Regions from separate parts of the Streptomyces sp. NPDC044003 genome, predicted to be linked through region 2. Evidence: riboswitches for the same ligand, from Rfam matches in the RefSeq annotation. Region 2 holds a riboswitch; each other region holds the start of a gene.
What was found. A riboswitch is a leader RNA that binds a small molecule or an ion and turns the genes downstream of it on or off. The one in region 2 is predicted to bind cyclic di-AMP.
Positions count from the first base shown of each region.

Region 1: it holds a riboswitch for cyclic di-AMP, as region 2 does, so the genes downstream of both, AC07AW_RS15990 (LysM peptidoglycan-binding domain-containing protein) here and AC07AW_RS29715 (M23 family metallopeptidase) in region 2, are expected to answer to the same signal.
Region 3: it holds a riboswitch for cyclic di-AMP, as region 2 does, so the genes downstream of both, AC07AW_RS35090 (M23 family metallopeptidase) here and AC07AW_RS29715 (M23 family metallopeptidase) in region 2, are expected to answer to the same signal.

Region 1 is NZ_JBWKFA010000003.1:893,229-898,148, reverse strand. It holds gene AC07AW_RS16000 (phosphocholine-specific phospholipase C) at 1-1,732, shown strand, start outside; gene AC07AW_RS15995 (DUF6197 family protein) at 1,891-2,493, opposite strand; cyclic di-AMP (ydaO/yuaA leader) riboswitch at 2,876-3,032, shown strand; gene AC07AW_RS15990 (LysM peptidoglycan-binding domain-containing protein) at 3,038-3,889, shown strand; gene AC07AW_RS15985 (phosphoribosyltransferase family protein) at 3,873-4,920, opposite strand, start outside.
Region 2 is NZ_JBWKFA010000008.1:326,675-331,594, reverse strand. It holds gene AC07AW_RS29720 (M16 family metallopeptidase) at 1-668, shown strand, start outside; cyclic di-AMP (ydaO/yuaA leader) riboswitch at 869-1,033, shown strand; gene AC07AW_RS29715 (M23 family metallopeptidase) at 1,046-1,816, shown strand; gene AC07AW_RS29710 (GntR family transcriptional regulator) at 2,008-2,691, shown strand; gene AC07AW_RS29705 (HPr family phosphocarrier protein) at 2,827-3,108, opposite strand; gene AC07AW_RS29700 (bifunctional acetate--CoA ligase family protein/GNAT family N-acetyltransferase) at 3,316-4,920, shown strand, end outside.
Region 3 is NZ_JBWKFA010000013.1:345-5,264, reverse strand. It holds gene AC07AW_RS35105 (PLP-dependent cysteine synthase family protein) at 1-174, shown strand, start outside; gene AC07AW_RS35100 (MFS transporter) at 171-1,382, shown strand; gene AC07AW_RS35095 (PP2C family protein-serine/threonine phosphatase) at 1,506-2,720, shown strand; cyclic di-AMP (ydaO/yuaA leader) riboswitch at 2,922-3,069, shown strand; gene AC07AW_RS35090 (M23 family metallopeptidase) at 3,081-4,181, shown strand; gene AC07AW_RS35085 (aldo/keto reductase) at 4,226-4,920, shown strand, end outside.

The sequences.
Region 1 (4,920 bases), on a different contig from region 2:
CACGCCGCCCGCCGGCGGCGTCGACGGCGAGACCCTCGCGCAGTGCAACGGCGACCTGCCGCACAGCTGGACCTCGCAGCACGCCGCCTGGAACAAGGGACGCCTCGACAACTGGGTCACGGGCGTGGGCAACACCCGGACGCTCGGCCACCTCGACCGCGGGGACATCCCCTTCCACTACGCGCTCGCCGACAACTACACGATCTGCGACGCGTACTTCTGCTCGACGCTGAGCGCCACGGGCCCCAACCGCACCTTCCTGTGGAGCGGGAAGATCGACGGCTCCAGCAAGGACGGGGGCGACGAGTCGGGCCTCACCTGGGAGTCGTACGCCGAGGCGCTCCAGCGCGCCGGGGTGAGCTGGAAGGTCTACCAGAACGCCCAGGACAACTACGGCGACAACGGCCTCGCGTACTTCAAGAAGTTCACCGACGCGCGGCCCGGGGACCCGCTGTACGACCGGGGCATGGCCTCGGTCCCGAAGGTGACCGGCTCGACCCCGGACGACATCGCCGCGGCGATCCGCGCCGACGTCGTCGCGGGCACCCTGCCGCAGGTGTCCTGGGTCGTCGCGAGCGAGGCCTTCTCCGAGCACCCGTACGCCCCTCCGGGGGACGGCGCCCACTTCGTCGACCTCGTCTACCGCGCGCTGGCGGCGAACGCCGAGGTGTTCGACTCGACGGTGCTGTTCCTCAACTACGACGAGAACGACGGCTTCTTCGACCACGTGCCGCCGCCGGTCGCCCCTCCGGGCACCGCGGGCGAGTACCTGGACGGTGTGCCGATCGGTCTGGGCTTCCGCGTCCCGATGATTGTCATGTCCCCGTGGACCCGGGGCGGCTGGGTGAGCTCGGAGGTCTTCGACCACACCTCGGTGCTGCGCTTCATGGAGACCTGGACGACGGCGCTCGGCACCCCGGCCACCTGCCCCAACATCAGCGCCTGGCGGCGGAAGGTGACGGGCGATCTGACCGGCGTCTTCGACTTCGCCCACCCGGTGTACGGAGTGCCCGCCGGTCTCCCCTCGACGGCGAAGGTCATCGGGCAGGCCACCTGCGGCCCGCTGCCGAATCCGGCGCCCCAGAACAACGCGCTGCCCGCCCAGGAGTCCGGCACCCGTCCGGCGCGCGCTCTGCCCTACCAGGTGAACGGCAACCTCGACCGCTTCGAGTTCGGCGCCGCGGGCAAGATCCTGGCCTGGTTCTCGATGACCAACCAGGGCGCGGAGGCCAAGCGGTCGGCGCACTTCTCGATCCACCCGCACCAGTACCGGGACACGGCCGCCTGGCAGTACACCGTCGACCCCGGCGGCACGGCCACCGACTACTTCAACATCGGACTCGGCTCGGGCTCGGGGAAGTACGACATCTCGATGATGGGCCCCAACCGCTTCCTGCGCCGGTTCATCGGGGACGCGTCCAAGGCGGGCAAGGCCGTCGAGGTGGCCGCCCGGTTCGCGCCCGAAGCCGGGACGGGCAAGACGGCCCTGTGGTTCAAGATGACGAACACCTCGGCCGGTCCCGTCACCTTCACGATCCGCTCGAACGCCTACCGCTCCGACGGCCCGTGGACGTACACGGTGCCGGCGAACTCCAGCCGCGAGGACTTCTTCAACGCGGTGGCGTACAACGGCGGCTGGTACGACTTCACGATCTTCGCCGACATCGACGGCACCTGGTCGCGCCGGTACACCGGGCACATCGAGACCGGCGCCGCGAGCGTCAGCGGCTGATCTCTCCCCGGGATGCGGGCGGCGGCTATATGGTCGCCGCCCGCATCCCGGGCATGGTGTCAGCGGTCGGCGTGCGCGGCGCGAGCGTGGAGTCAGCGGTCGGCGTGCGCGGCGCGAGCGTGGAGTCAGCGGTCGGCGTGCGCGGCGCGAGCGTGGAGTCAGCGGCCGGCGAGCGCGGCCCGGCGGACCGTGGCGTCGAGGAGGGCCACCGCGTCGGCGGCCGTACGGCCGGGGGCCCGGTTCCACGGCCCGATCAGCCCCTGCCATCCGCGCGAGCGCAGCTCGGTCATGATCCAGGCGGCCGCCTCGTTCATGGTGTCCGCGCCGCCGTAGCCCAGCCGGTGGGCGGCGAGCAGAGCGCCGCAGAGACACCGTGCGCCGCGTGCGTCCCGCAGCTTGTACGGGGCGTTCTGCCAGCCCCACTCCGTCAGCACCAGGCGCGCGTAGCCGAGGTGGACCGAGGGGCGCAGCTCGGCCTGACCGATGCGGCGCCAGGCATGCAGCCGGTCCGGGAGGACGGCTCCGAGGCGCCCCGGAAGCCGGCGCTCGACCGGCAGCGTCGGCGGCAGGGCGGCGAGCGCGTCGGCGACGAGCCGGTCCACCGGCACGCTGAGCAGCTCGCGCCAGCCCTCCTCCGCCGGCGGTGACGGCTCCGGGGCGGTCCAGTCGGTGACGATCCGCTGCCAGGTGGCGCTCTCGAAGAGGGCGGCCGCCTCGCGGTCGAGGGTGTCGGGGCTGAGCTGAACAGTGGAAGGCGGCATGGGGGTGGCTCCTGGGTCGACTCCCTCCATCTTTCAAGACGAATGTCGGTTTTGCGACTTTTGCGCGCGCCCGGAGAGTCGCCCGACCGAACACCCCATCGCGGGGATTTCCCCCCTAATTACCCACCCCGGAATTACGCCCCAAATTCGGACATTGCACTCCGGGTGACGCGACTCACTTATACGACCCGGCCGCTCGACGATGCCCTCCCCCACCCCGTACCGGGCAAGGAAGTTCGACACCCCGGGGACTGCATCGATCTTGAATTCCCCGAATTCATTGATCCATTTCCCGGCACCCGGCATCCACTCCTCTTGTTATCCGTCGCATTACTGGCCTACGGTCACCTCCATTCGAGCGGAACGCCCAATCCTGCCGCCGCTCGGTAAACCTCCCTTTTCACCCGACGGCAGGAGCGGGGGACCCACGAATACGCCGGTCCGGAATCCGGAACGGCTCGGGGTGAAGCCGCGTGCGCGCGGCCGGACATCTCCCGTCCGAACCCGACAGCTCACCCCGCAGGCGCCGGAGAGGACACCCGTCATGCCTGCTCACGGTAAGCACCGCCGCCCCCGCCGCGTCCGCGTCCCCCGCGGCCTCGCCCTGGTCGGCACCGGTGGCGCCGCCCTGACCCTGCCCCTCGTCGCCCCGGCCGTCGCCGGCGCGGCACCCGTCTCCGGCGCGCCGCAGATCGCCGCCCAGTCTTTCGCCGCCCCCGCCGCGCCGGTCGCGGCCAAGGCGCCCGCCGCCCCGGCCGCCGCGCACACGTACACCGTCGTGAGCGGCGACTCGCTTTCCCTGATCGCCCACAAGAAGGGAATTCAGGGCGGCTGGAAGAGCCTTTACCGTGCCAACAAGAGCGTCGTGGGTGACAATCCGTCACTCATTCGCCCCGGTCTCGAACTGACGATTCGTCGGGATTCCGCGAAGGCGGCCTCCACGAAGGCGAAGAAGTCCGCCACGACCGAGCGCGCGAGCCGCTCCGAGCACCGGTCGGCCACCCCCGCCGGCGCCTCCGCCGCCGCGGCCGCCCCGGCCGCCGTCAAGGCCGCCCCGGTCGCCGCCACCAACTACGCCGACAACCTCGACGGCTGGATCCGGGAGTCGCTGGCCATCATGGGCCAGCACGGCATCCCCGGTACCTACGACGGGATCCTCCGCAACGTCATGCGCGAGTCCTCCGGCAACCCCCAGGCCATCAACCTCTGGGACTCCAACGCCGCCGCCGGCACCCCGTCGAAGGGCCTGCTCCAGGTCATCGAGCCGACCTTCCTCGCCTACCACGTGCCCGGCACGTCCATGGACCTGTTCGACCCGGTCGCCAACATCACCGCCGCCTGCAACTACGCGGCCGACCGCTACGGCTCCATCGACAACGTCAACTCGGCGTACTGACCGCCTGCCGCCGGAAGTGCTCCTGGAACCAGGAGGTGGCGAGGTCCGCCACCTCCTCCAGGGCACCCGGCTCCTCGAAGAGGTGACCGGCGCCGCCCACGACGGAGAGCCGGTTCTCACAGCGCAGCAGGGCCAGCGCCCGCCGGTTGAGGTCCAGGACCAGCGCGTCCGCGCCGCCCACCACCAGGAGCGTCGGGGCGCGCACCCGGGCCAGGTGCTCGGCGGCGAGGTCCGGCCGCCCGCCGCGTGAGACGACGGCGCTCACCGGGGACGCGGGATCTCCCGCCGCCCACAGCGCCGCGGCCGCGCCCGTGCTGGCGCCGAAATACCCGAACGGCAGTCCCGTGCTCTCGGGCCGCGCGGCCAGCCACTCCGTGGCCCCGGCGAGCCGCCCGGCCAGGAGCGGGGTGTCGAAGACATGCGCCCGGTCGGTCGCCTCCGACTCGGTCAGCAGGTCGAAGAGCAGCGTCCCCAGGCCCGCCCGGTTGAGCGCCGCGGCGACGGCCCGGTTCCGCGGGCTGTGGCGGCTGCTGCCGCTGCCGTGGGCGAACAGGACGATGCCGCCCGCGTCCTCGGGCACCGCGAGGCGCCCACTCAGGGTGACCCCGCCGACCGGGATCCGGACGTCCGTGTCCCGCACGACAGGGGCCCGCGTGGCCCTGTTCCGGTCCAGGCAGGCGATGACCTCGGCGTCCGGGGTCTGCGAGAAGTCCCGGTAGAACTGCCCGATCGCGAAGAACAGCTCCGGCGCGTGCACGCTGACGGTCTCGTCGGCCTCGCCGCCGAGGCGAGCCGTCCAGCCACGCGGCGCCACCGGGACCGCGAGGACGATCCGGGCCGCGCCCCGGGCCCGTACCACCCGGCAGGCCGCCAGCGCCGTGGCCCCGGTGGCCAGCCCGTCGTCGACCACGACGACCGTCCGCCCTTCGAGGGGCACCGACGGCCGGCTCCCCCGGTAACGCAGGCCGCGCTGCTCCAGCTCGGCGTGCTCCCGCTCCTCCACGGCGGCGAGATCACGCTCGCCCACCCGG
Region 2 (4,920 bases):
CGCTCCCGATGCCGCCGATCACCGCCGACGACAGCGGACGGGTCGTCATCGTGGACCGTCCCGGCGCCGTGCAGACGCAGCTGCTCATCGGCCGGATCGGCCCGGACCGGCACGACCGCGTCTGGCCGGCCCAGGTCCTCGGCACGTACTGCCTCGGCGGCACCCTGACCTCGCGTCTGGACCGGGTCCTGCGCGAGGAGAAGGGCTACACGTACGGCGTGCGGGCCTTCGGTCAGGTGCTCCGCTCGGACGCCGAGGGGAACGGCGCCGCGATGCTCGCCATCAGCGGATCCTTCGACACCCCCAACACCGGCCCGGCACTTGAGGACCTGTGGAAGGTGCTGCGCACGCTCGCAGCCGAGGGCCTCACCGACGCCGAGCGCGAGACGGCCGTGCAGAACCTGGTGGGCGTGGCACCCCTCAAGTACGAGACGGCCGCCTCCGTCGCCGGGACGCTCGCCGACCAGGTGGAGCAGCACCTCCCGGACGACTTCCAGGCCCAGTTGTACGCGCGCCTGGCGGAGACCGGCACGGTCGAGGCGACGGCCGCCGTGGTCAGCGCCTTCCCGGTGGACCGCCTCGTCACCGTCCTCGTCGGCGACGCGGCGCAGATCGCGGAGCCGGTGCGCGCCCTCGGCATCGGTGAAGTGACCGTCGTGACGGGCTGATTCCGGCCCCGAGGCGACAACAGGAGGACCCTGACGACCTAGTTCGTCGGGGTCCTCCGCTTTGTCCGTATTGCAGGTAAGAGTGATCGTTTGCCCTGTGGCATGTCTTACAAAAGGCGTGTCTGGTTGGTGATTGAAAGACGATCCGCATAGCGTCGGTGCGACTGTTCGTCAGTTGCACGTGCCGCATCCGCGGCATCGGACAGTCATCGCCGAGTCCCCGTCAGGCGCGAGCCTGGGGAGCCGGGGACCCACACGTAGTCCCTGGGGTGAATCGGGCGCCTTCGTCTCGACGGAGGGGCTCGTAGGAGACCTTCCTGCTCCGAACCCGTCAGCTAACCCGGTAGGCGAGAAGGAAGGAAAGGATCAGCCTCTACATGGCGTTCACCCGTGCCACCGGGAAGCATCGTGGTCCGAGCCGGATGGCGCGCCGCAGCGTGGGCATCGCCGGCGTCGCGACGCTCGCCACCACCGGCGTCATCGGAACCCTCGCCTCCCCGGCGCTCGCCGCCGACACGGACAACCGCTCCGTCGAGGACACCGGCCTCACCCAGGTGATCACCGAGGACTCCCTCGTCGACCCGATCAACGCCCAGGCCGCCGCCCAGGAGCAGGAGGCCGACGAGGCCATCGCCAAGGCGAAGGCCAAGGCCGAGGCGAAGCGCAAGGCCGAGGCCCGCGCCAAGGAGATCCGCCTGGAGCGCGAGCGCGCCGCCCGCGAGGCCGAGCGTCGCCGCCTGGCCTCCTTCCAGCTCCCCGTCGCCGGCTCGTACGTCTCCACCGGCTACAAGGCCGGCGGCTCGCTCTGGTCCTCCGGCAGCCACTCCGGCATCGACTTCCACGCCGCCTACGGCACCCGGGTCGTCTCCGTCGGCTCCGGCACCGTCGTCGAGGCCGGCTGGGGCGGGGCGTACGGCAACAACATCGTGATCCGGATGAACGACGGCACGTACACCCAGTACGGCCACCTCTCCTCCATCGGGGTCTACGTCGGCCAGACCGTCGAGCCGGGCCAGCAGATAGGCGTCTCGGGCTCGAGCGGCAACTCCACCGGCCCCCACCTCCACTTCGAGGCGCGCACGAGCCCCGAGTACGGCTCGGACATCAACCCTGTCGCGTACCTCCGCGCCCGCGGCGTCCAGGTCTGACCCGGCCTCCGCCGCACACCGCGTCGCAAAAGCCCCGGCTCGTACTGAGCCGGGGCTTTTCGCTGGCCAAAAGATATCCATGGATTCCGCTGGGGCATCGGAAATTCCGGCGCGCTGCAATAGAGTCGCAGATCGGGCGCAGAACAGGCGCCGACGGAATTGACTCGCGCGGACCAAGGCGGAGGTCGGACATGCGCATTCCCGCGCACTCGGTATGCACGGCGATCCGGGACGACATCGTCTCCGGCGTGTTCGAGCGGGGCAGCCGGCTGACCGAGGAGCAGCTCGCCCGCCGGTACGGGGTCTCCCGCGTCCCGGTCCGCGAGGCGCTGCGCACCCTGGAGTCGGAGGGCTTCGTCGTCACCCGCCGCCACGCGGGCGCCCATGTCGCCGAGCCGACCGAGCAGGAGGCGGCCGATCTGCTGGACATGCGGGCGCTGCTCGAACCGCTGGGGGCCGCGCGGGCCGCGCAGCGGCGCACCGAGGCACACCTCAAGGTGCTGCGCGGCCTGGTCAGGCTGGGGCAGGAGCGGGCCAGGCGCGGGCAGGGCGAGGATCTGCGCTCGCTCGGCGGCTGGTTCCACGAGACGCTCGCCCAGGCCTCCGGAAGCCCGGCCCTGACGGCGCTGCTCACCCAGCTGCGGCACAAGATCGCCTGGACGCACGTGGTGGACCAGCCGGCCCAGCCGGTGGAGGCCTGGGCCGAGCACGGCGCGATCGTGGACGCCGTGGCGCGCGGCGACGCCGAGCGGGCGAGGTCGCTGACCGCGCTGCACGCGGAGCGTTCGATGTCGCTGCACCGGCTCAAAACCCCGGAGCGAGGCCGTGTGAGGGTTTCGCAACATGCCGTCAACACGGCGAGTGCCCGGAATTAACGCGCACACCGTATACAAAGAATAGGCATTCGGCCGCGCTTTTTGTGCTGCCCGGAAATAGGCCCGTGCAATGCGAATGGCCGTGGCCGCCGGAATTTCGGCGGCCACGGCCATTCGCCGTGCGGGGGACCGGGATCAGACGGTCTCGGGGAGCTCGTCCAGGCCCTCGGCGACCAGCTTCGCCAGGCGGTCGAGGGCGTCCTCGGCGCCGTCGGCCTCGGAGGCGAGAACGATCTCCTCGCCGCCCTGCGCGCCCAGACCGAGCACCGCGAGCATGGAGGCGGCGTTCACGGGGGTGCCGTCGGACTTGGCGATCGTCACCGGCACGCCGGAAGCCGTGGCGGCACGGACGAAGATGGACGCGGGGCGGGCGTGCAGGCCCTCGGCCCAGCCGACGTTGACGCGGCGCTCAGCCATGGTGTTGCCCTTCAAGTCTCAAGCGGGTTGTCTAGACCAGTCTCTCACGGGTTGCGCGGTGCTCACGCCGACCTTCGGCCCGGGCAGGACCACCCTTCGACCCGGGCCGGACCGTCCGTCGGCCCTCCCCAGCTTGCAGCACCATGCATCCCACGCACCTGCCCCGCGCCCGGTGCCGCTGTCGTGTCGCGGTCGTAGGCTGACCCCATGCAGAGCGCGTCGGAGCAGTCGGAAGCGGCGGAACCACCGGCACCACCGGCGCGGCCGGCCCCACCGGAGCACGCCTACCCCGACCACTGGGAGGCGGACGTGGTGCTCCGCGACGGCGGCACCGCGCGCATCAGGCCCATCACCGCCGACGACGCCGACCGGCTCGTCAGCTTCTACGAGCAGGTCTCCGACGAGTCGAAGTACTACCGCTTCTTCGCGCCCTACCCGCGTCTGTCCGCCAAGGACGTCCACCGCTTCACCCACCACGACTTCGTGGACCGGGTCGGGCTCGCCGCGACCGTCGGCGGCGAGTTCATCGCCACCGTGCGCTACGACCGCATCAACGCCCAGGGCCTGCCCGCATCCGCCCCCGCCGACGAGGCCGAGGTCGCCTTCCTCGTCCAGGACGCCCACCAGGGCAGGGGCGTCGCCTCCGCCCTCCTCGAACACATCGCGGCGGTCGCGCGCGAGCGGGACATCCGGCGCTTCGCCGCCGAGGTGCTCCCCGCCAACACCAAGATGATCAAGGTCTTCACCGACGCGGGCTACACCCAGAAGCGCAGCTTCGAGGACGGCTCCGTCCGGCTCCACCTCGACCTCGAACCGACCGACCGCTCCCTCGCCGTCCAGCGCGCGCGGGAACAGCGCGCCGAGGCGCGCTCCGTGCAGCGCCTCCTCACCCCCGGGTCCGTCGCCGTCGTCGGCGCGGGACGCGCCCCGGGCGGGGTCGGCCGCACCGTCCTGCGCAACCTGCTCGGCGCCGGCTTCACGGGACGGGTGTACGCGGTGAACGCCGCGCTCACCGGAGAGACCGAGTTCGACGGCGTCCCCGCCCACCCCTCCGTCGGCGCCATCGGCGAACCGGTGGACCTGGCGGTCGTCGCGGTCCCCGCCGAACGGGTGCCCGAGGCCGTCGCGGACTGCGGCGAACACGGGGTGCGCGGCCTCGTCGTGGTCTCCGCCGGATACGCCGAGAGCGGCGCCGCCGGCCGCGAGCGCCAGCGTGAGCTCGTACGGCAGGCCCGCTCGTACGGCATGCGGATCATCGGCCCCAACGCCTTCGGGATCATCAACACCGCCGACGACGTCCGGCTCAACGCCTCGCTCGCGCCGCAGATGCCGGCCGCCGGGCGGATCGGGCTCTTCACCCAGTCCGGCGCCATCGGGATCGCCCTCCTCGCCGGACTGCACCGGCGGGGCGCCGGGCTCTCCTCCTTCATCTCGGCCGGCAACCGCGCCGACGTCTCCGGCAACGACTTCCTCCAGCACTGGTACGACGACCCCGGCACCGACGTCGTCCTGCTCTACCTGGAGTCGATCGGCAACCCGCGGAAGTTCACCCGGCTCGCCCGGCGCACCGCCGCGGTCAAGCCGGTCGTGGTCGTCAAGGGCGCCCGGCACAGCGGCAGCGCCCCGCCCGGCCACCGGGTCCCGGTCACCCGCATCCCGCACGCCACGGTCTCCGCGCTGCTCCGGCAGGCCGGGGTGATCCGCGTCGACACCGTCACCGAACTCGTCGACGCCGGACTGCTCCTCGCCGCCCAGCCGCTGCCCGCCGGGCCCCGGGTCGCGATCCTCGGCAACTCCGAGTCGCTGGGCCTC
Region 3 (4,920 bases), on a different contig from region 2:
ATCGCGGCCGTCTTCCCCGACGGGCCGCAGCGGTACTTCGACACCGTCTTCAACGACGAGTTCTGCGCGGCGCACGGGCTGCTCGACGGGCCCGTACGGGAGGACCCCGCCGCGTACGTCTCCGACACGTCCGTCAGCGGCTGGACCCGGCGGGTCCTGGAGCGCGCCAAGTGACCCTCGCGACCGCGCCCTCCAAGGGGGGCATCTGGAAGCAGAGCCGCACCTTCGATCCGGCCGTCCGGCTGCTCTTCCTCAACCAGCTCACCATCAACCTCGGCTTCTACATGCTCATGCCGTACCTGGCCGCGCACCTCGCGGACGGGCTCGGCATGGCCGCCTGGGCCGTCGGGCTCGTCCTCGGCGCCCGGAACCTCTCCCAGCAGGGCATGTTCCTGGTCGGCGGGGCGCTCGCCGACCGGCTCGGCTTCAAGCCGCTCATCGTGGCCGGCTGCGCGCTGCGGACGGTCGGCTTCGGGGCGCTCGCCTTCGCGCAGTCGCTGCCGATGCTGATCGCCGCCTCGCTCGCGACCGGCCTCGCGGGGGCGCTGTTCAACCCCGCCGTGCGGGCCTGTCTCGCGGCGGAGGCGGGGGAGGAGCGCCGGGTGGAGGCCTTCGCGCTGTTCAACACCTACTACCAGGCGGGCATCCTGCTCGGGCCGCTCGTCGGGGTGGCCCTGACGGGGGTGTCGTTCCGGCTGACGTGCGTGGTCGCGGCTGTGCTGTTCGCCGGCCTGACCCTCGTACAGCTCCGGCATCTGCCCGTACGGGTCTCCGAAGCGCCGCAGGAGCAGCGGGGGCAGTTCCGTACGGTCCTCGCCCACCGGACCTTCTGGCTGTTCTCGCTCGCCATGACCGGCTCGTACGTGCTGTCCTTCCAGGTCTATCTGGCGCTGCCGCTCGCGGCGGGCGGTACGGGAGCGACGACGGCGCTGTTCGCCGTCTCGGCGCTCGTCGCGCTCGCCGGACAGCTGCGGATCACGGCCTGGTGCCGGCGCCGCCTCAGCCGGGAGCGGTGTCTCGTCCTCGGTCTCGCCCTGATGGGCGGGGCGTTCCTGGTCCCGGCCGTCCTGGGGCGCGGTCTGGTGGGGCTGCTGTCGTGCGCGGCGGTCCTGGCCGTCGCGAACGCGGTGCTCTACCCGTACGAGATGGACACCGTGGTCGCGCTGTCCCGGGGGCGCTGGGTGGCCACCCACTACGGGCTCTACAACACCGTGTGCGGGATCGGGATCACCCTCGGGAACCTGGGGACGGGCGCGCTCCTCGACGTCACCGGCTGGTCGGCGGCGCCGTGGCTGGTGCTGTGCGCGGTGGGCCTGGTGTGCGCGGCGGCGATGGCGCTGCTCGCCCGGGGCGGACGGCTCGCGGAGGGCGGGGCCCCCTAGGGACCGTCCAAGGGGGGTGTACGCCCACTCGGCCCCGTGGGAGTCGCCGCCCCGTCCGGCGGCGGCCACCCTGGGAGGGCGCGGTGCGGACCGCGGCCGGTCGGACCGGGCAGGAGAGCACAGGTGGGGCACCCCCTAGGAGCGGCGGGCGGAGGGCGGCGGGGCGGTGAGAGCGGCCGCCCCGCGTACCGCGGTGCCCGGCGGTTCATCCGTGCGCTGCCCCCGCTGGTCATCCTGGGCGGTGTCGTCTTCGACCTGGCGACACCGCCCGAGTACACGGCGGCGCCGCTCTTCTCCGCCGCCCCGCTGATCGCCGCGCCCCTCTTCTCCCTGCTGACCACCCTGCTCACCGGGATCGCCGCCGTCCTCGCCTCGATCGGGCTGCACGTCTACAACGGCACCGTCGACGAGATCCCCGCCCTCACCGAGACCCTGACCGTCGTCACCGTCTCCGCGCTCGCGCTCCTCATCAACCGGGTCGTGCGCCGCAGCGGCGAGCGGCTCGCCTCGGCGCGGGTCATCGCGGAGACCGCGCAGAAGGCGGTGCTGCCGATGCCCGCCGAGCGGATCGGCGGGCTGCAGTGCGCCGCGCGGTACGAGGCGGCGCAGGCCGACGCGTTCATCGGCGGGGACCTGTTCGCCGTCCAGGACACCCCGCACGGGGTGCGGCTCGTGGTCGGGGACGTCCGGGGCAAGGGGATGGACGCGGTGGAGGCCGTCGCCGTCGTCATCGGGGCCTTCCGGGAGGCGGCGGAGCAGGAGCGGAACCTGGAGGGCGTGGCGCAGCGCCTCGAACGGGCGCTGGCCCGGGAGGGCACCCGCCGGCACGGGCTCGACGCCTTCGAGGGGTTCACCACGGCGGTGCTCGCCGAGATCCCGCGCGCCGACGGGAGCGGGACCTTCGACGGTTTCGTACGGGTCGTCAACCGCGGGCACCCGCCGCCGCTGATGCTGCACGCGGACGGGCGCCTCGACTCGCTGGAGCCGGGCGAGGCGGCGCTGCCGCTCGGCATGGGCGACCTGGCGGCGTGGCCGGACCGGGCCGAGGCGCGACTGTTCCCGCCGGGCGCGACGCTGCTCTTCTACACGGACGGCCTCTCGGAGGCGCGGAACGCGCAGGGCGTCTTCTACGATCCGGCGGCGCGGCTCGCCGGGCGGATCTTTCCGGGGCCCGAGGAGCTGCTCGACGCGCTCGTGGACGACGTACGGCTCCACACGGGCGGCGGGTCGACCGACGACATGGCGCTGCTCGCGGTGAGCCGCCCGGCGACGGGGCAGCCCGAGCGGCGCCGGACGATGCCGGTGGTGCCGCCGGGCGAGTCCGGTCACCGGGCGTAGTCGAGGGGTGTCACTGCGATAACAATTGACTTAACGTCAGATCGCGAGTGTTTGACGGGCTCGCTCTGAAGGGGGGTCAAGTCGGGTCATTACCTCTCAATTCAATGAATGATCAAGGGGAACGGCTTGGAATCGGGACCCCCTGTCTATTAACGTTCGATAACGCAGTGCGGTCGTCCCAGCCGTCGCAAGAGGCGGCACCGTGCGCACGCGCCGAATCCTGAAAAGGAACCGGGGAACCACCACTTGGGGTGAATCGGGCCCCTTCGCACTCGTGCGAGCGTGCCCGTAGGAGACCTTCCTGCTCCGAACCCGTCAGCTAACCCGGTAGGCGAGACGGAAGGAAAGGAGCGCGCCCCCGTGGCGTCCAACACCCCCGCACCCGAAGCCCCCTTCGATGCCTTCGGTGGCGGTGCGGGTCCCGCCGCCCCGGACACCGAGTGGAACCCCACCGAGGGCTCCCTCCGCGCCGAGAGCCGCTCCGGCGGCCGGCACCGGGTCGTCAAGCAGCGCTCCAACTTCGCCCGCTCCTCCACCGTCCTCGGCGTCGGCGTGATCGCGGCCGTCGGCGCGGGCGGCCTCGCCACCGCGCAGGAGAAGCCCCCGGTGGCCATTTCGCTGCCGGACCTCCCCGACCTGAACCTGCCGGACGCCCACGACCTCCCCGGCGTCGGCGACCTCCTCCCCGAGGAGGACAGCGCGCCGGTCACCGCGGCCCTCGCCAACCCGAACCCGCTCACCGACGCCACCTACACCACCGCGGCCGACGAGCGCACCGAGCAGGCCGCCGCCCCCGCCGCGGGCGAGGCCCTGCGCGCCCGCATCCTCCAGCAGGCCGAGCAGCAGCAGGCCTCCGCCGACGCCGCCGAGCTCGCCGCCGTGGAGAAGGCGGCCGCCGAGAAGGCCGCCGCCGAGGCGCAGGCGAAGGCGGACGCGGCGGAGAAGGCGGCCGCCGAGGCGCAGGCGAAGGCCGAGGCGGAAGCCAAGGCGAAGGCCGAAGCGGAGGCCAAGGCGAAGGCGGAAGCGGCGGCCGAGGCCGAGCGCCTCGCCCAGCTCGCCGCCAGCTACTCGCTGCCGGTGTCCTCGTACACCCTCACCGCCACCTACATGCAGGCCGGCTCGATGTGGTCCTCCGGCTACCACACCGGTCTCGACTTCGCCGCCCCCACGGGCACCCCGCTCAAGGCGGTCCACGGCGCCACCGTCAAGTCGGCGGGCTGGTCCGGCTCCTACGGCTACCGGATCGTTCTGGAGCTGGAGGACGGCACCGAGGTCTGGTACTGCCACCTCTCCTCCATGCTGGTCAGCGCCGGCCAGACCGTGAGCACCGGCGAGACCATCGGCCGCGTCGGCGCCACCGGCAACGTCACCGGCGCCCACCTCCACATGGAGGTCCACACCGCCGGCGGCGACGGCATCGACCCGGCGGCCTGGCTCCGCTCCAAGGGCCTGAGTCTCTGAGACGACCCGGAATAGGCCCGGCGGCGGAAGCGGTTGATCGACGCATGACTTCTCTCCGCACGCTGGGCAGCTCCGACCTGCACGTCTTCCCCGTGGCCCTGGGCGGCAACGTCTTCGGCTGGACCGCCGACGAGGCCGAGTCCTTCGCCGTCCTCGACGCCTACGCCGCCGCAGGCGGCAATTTCGTCGACTCCGCCGACGTCTACTCCGCGTGGGCCGAGGGCAACGAGGGCGGCGAGTCCGAGACCGTCATCGGCCGCTGGCTCGCCTCCCGGGGCAACCGCTCCGACATCGTCGTCGCCACCAAGGTCGGCGCCCACCCCCACTTCAAGGGCCTCTCCGCCACCACCATCAAGGCGGGCGCGGAGGAGTCCCTGCGCCGCCTCGGCACCGATCACATCGACCTGTACTACACGCACTTCGACGACGAGTCCGTCCCGGTCGAGGAGATCGTCACCGCCCTCGACCAGCTGGTGAAGGACGGCAAGGTGCGGGCCGTCGCCGCCTCCAACATCTCCCCGGAGCGGCTGCGCGCCTCCCTCGACTTCGCCGAGGCCGAGGGCCTCGCCCGGTACGTCGCCCTCCAGCCGCACTACAACCTGATCTCCCGCGACACCTACGAGGGCCCGCTCCTGGAGACCGTCGAGCAGGCCGGGCTCTCGGCCGTCCCGTACTACGGGCTCGCGGCCGGCTTCCTCACCGGCAAGTACCGCCCCGGTGCAGCCGTCGACAGCGTCCG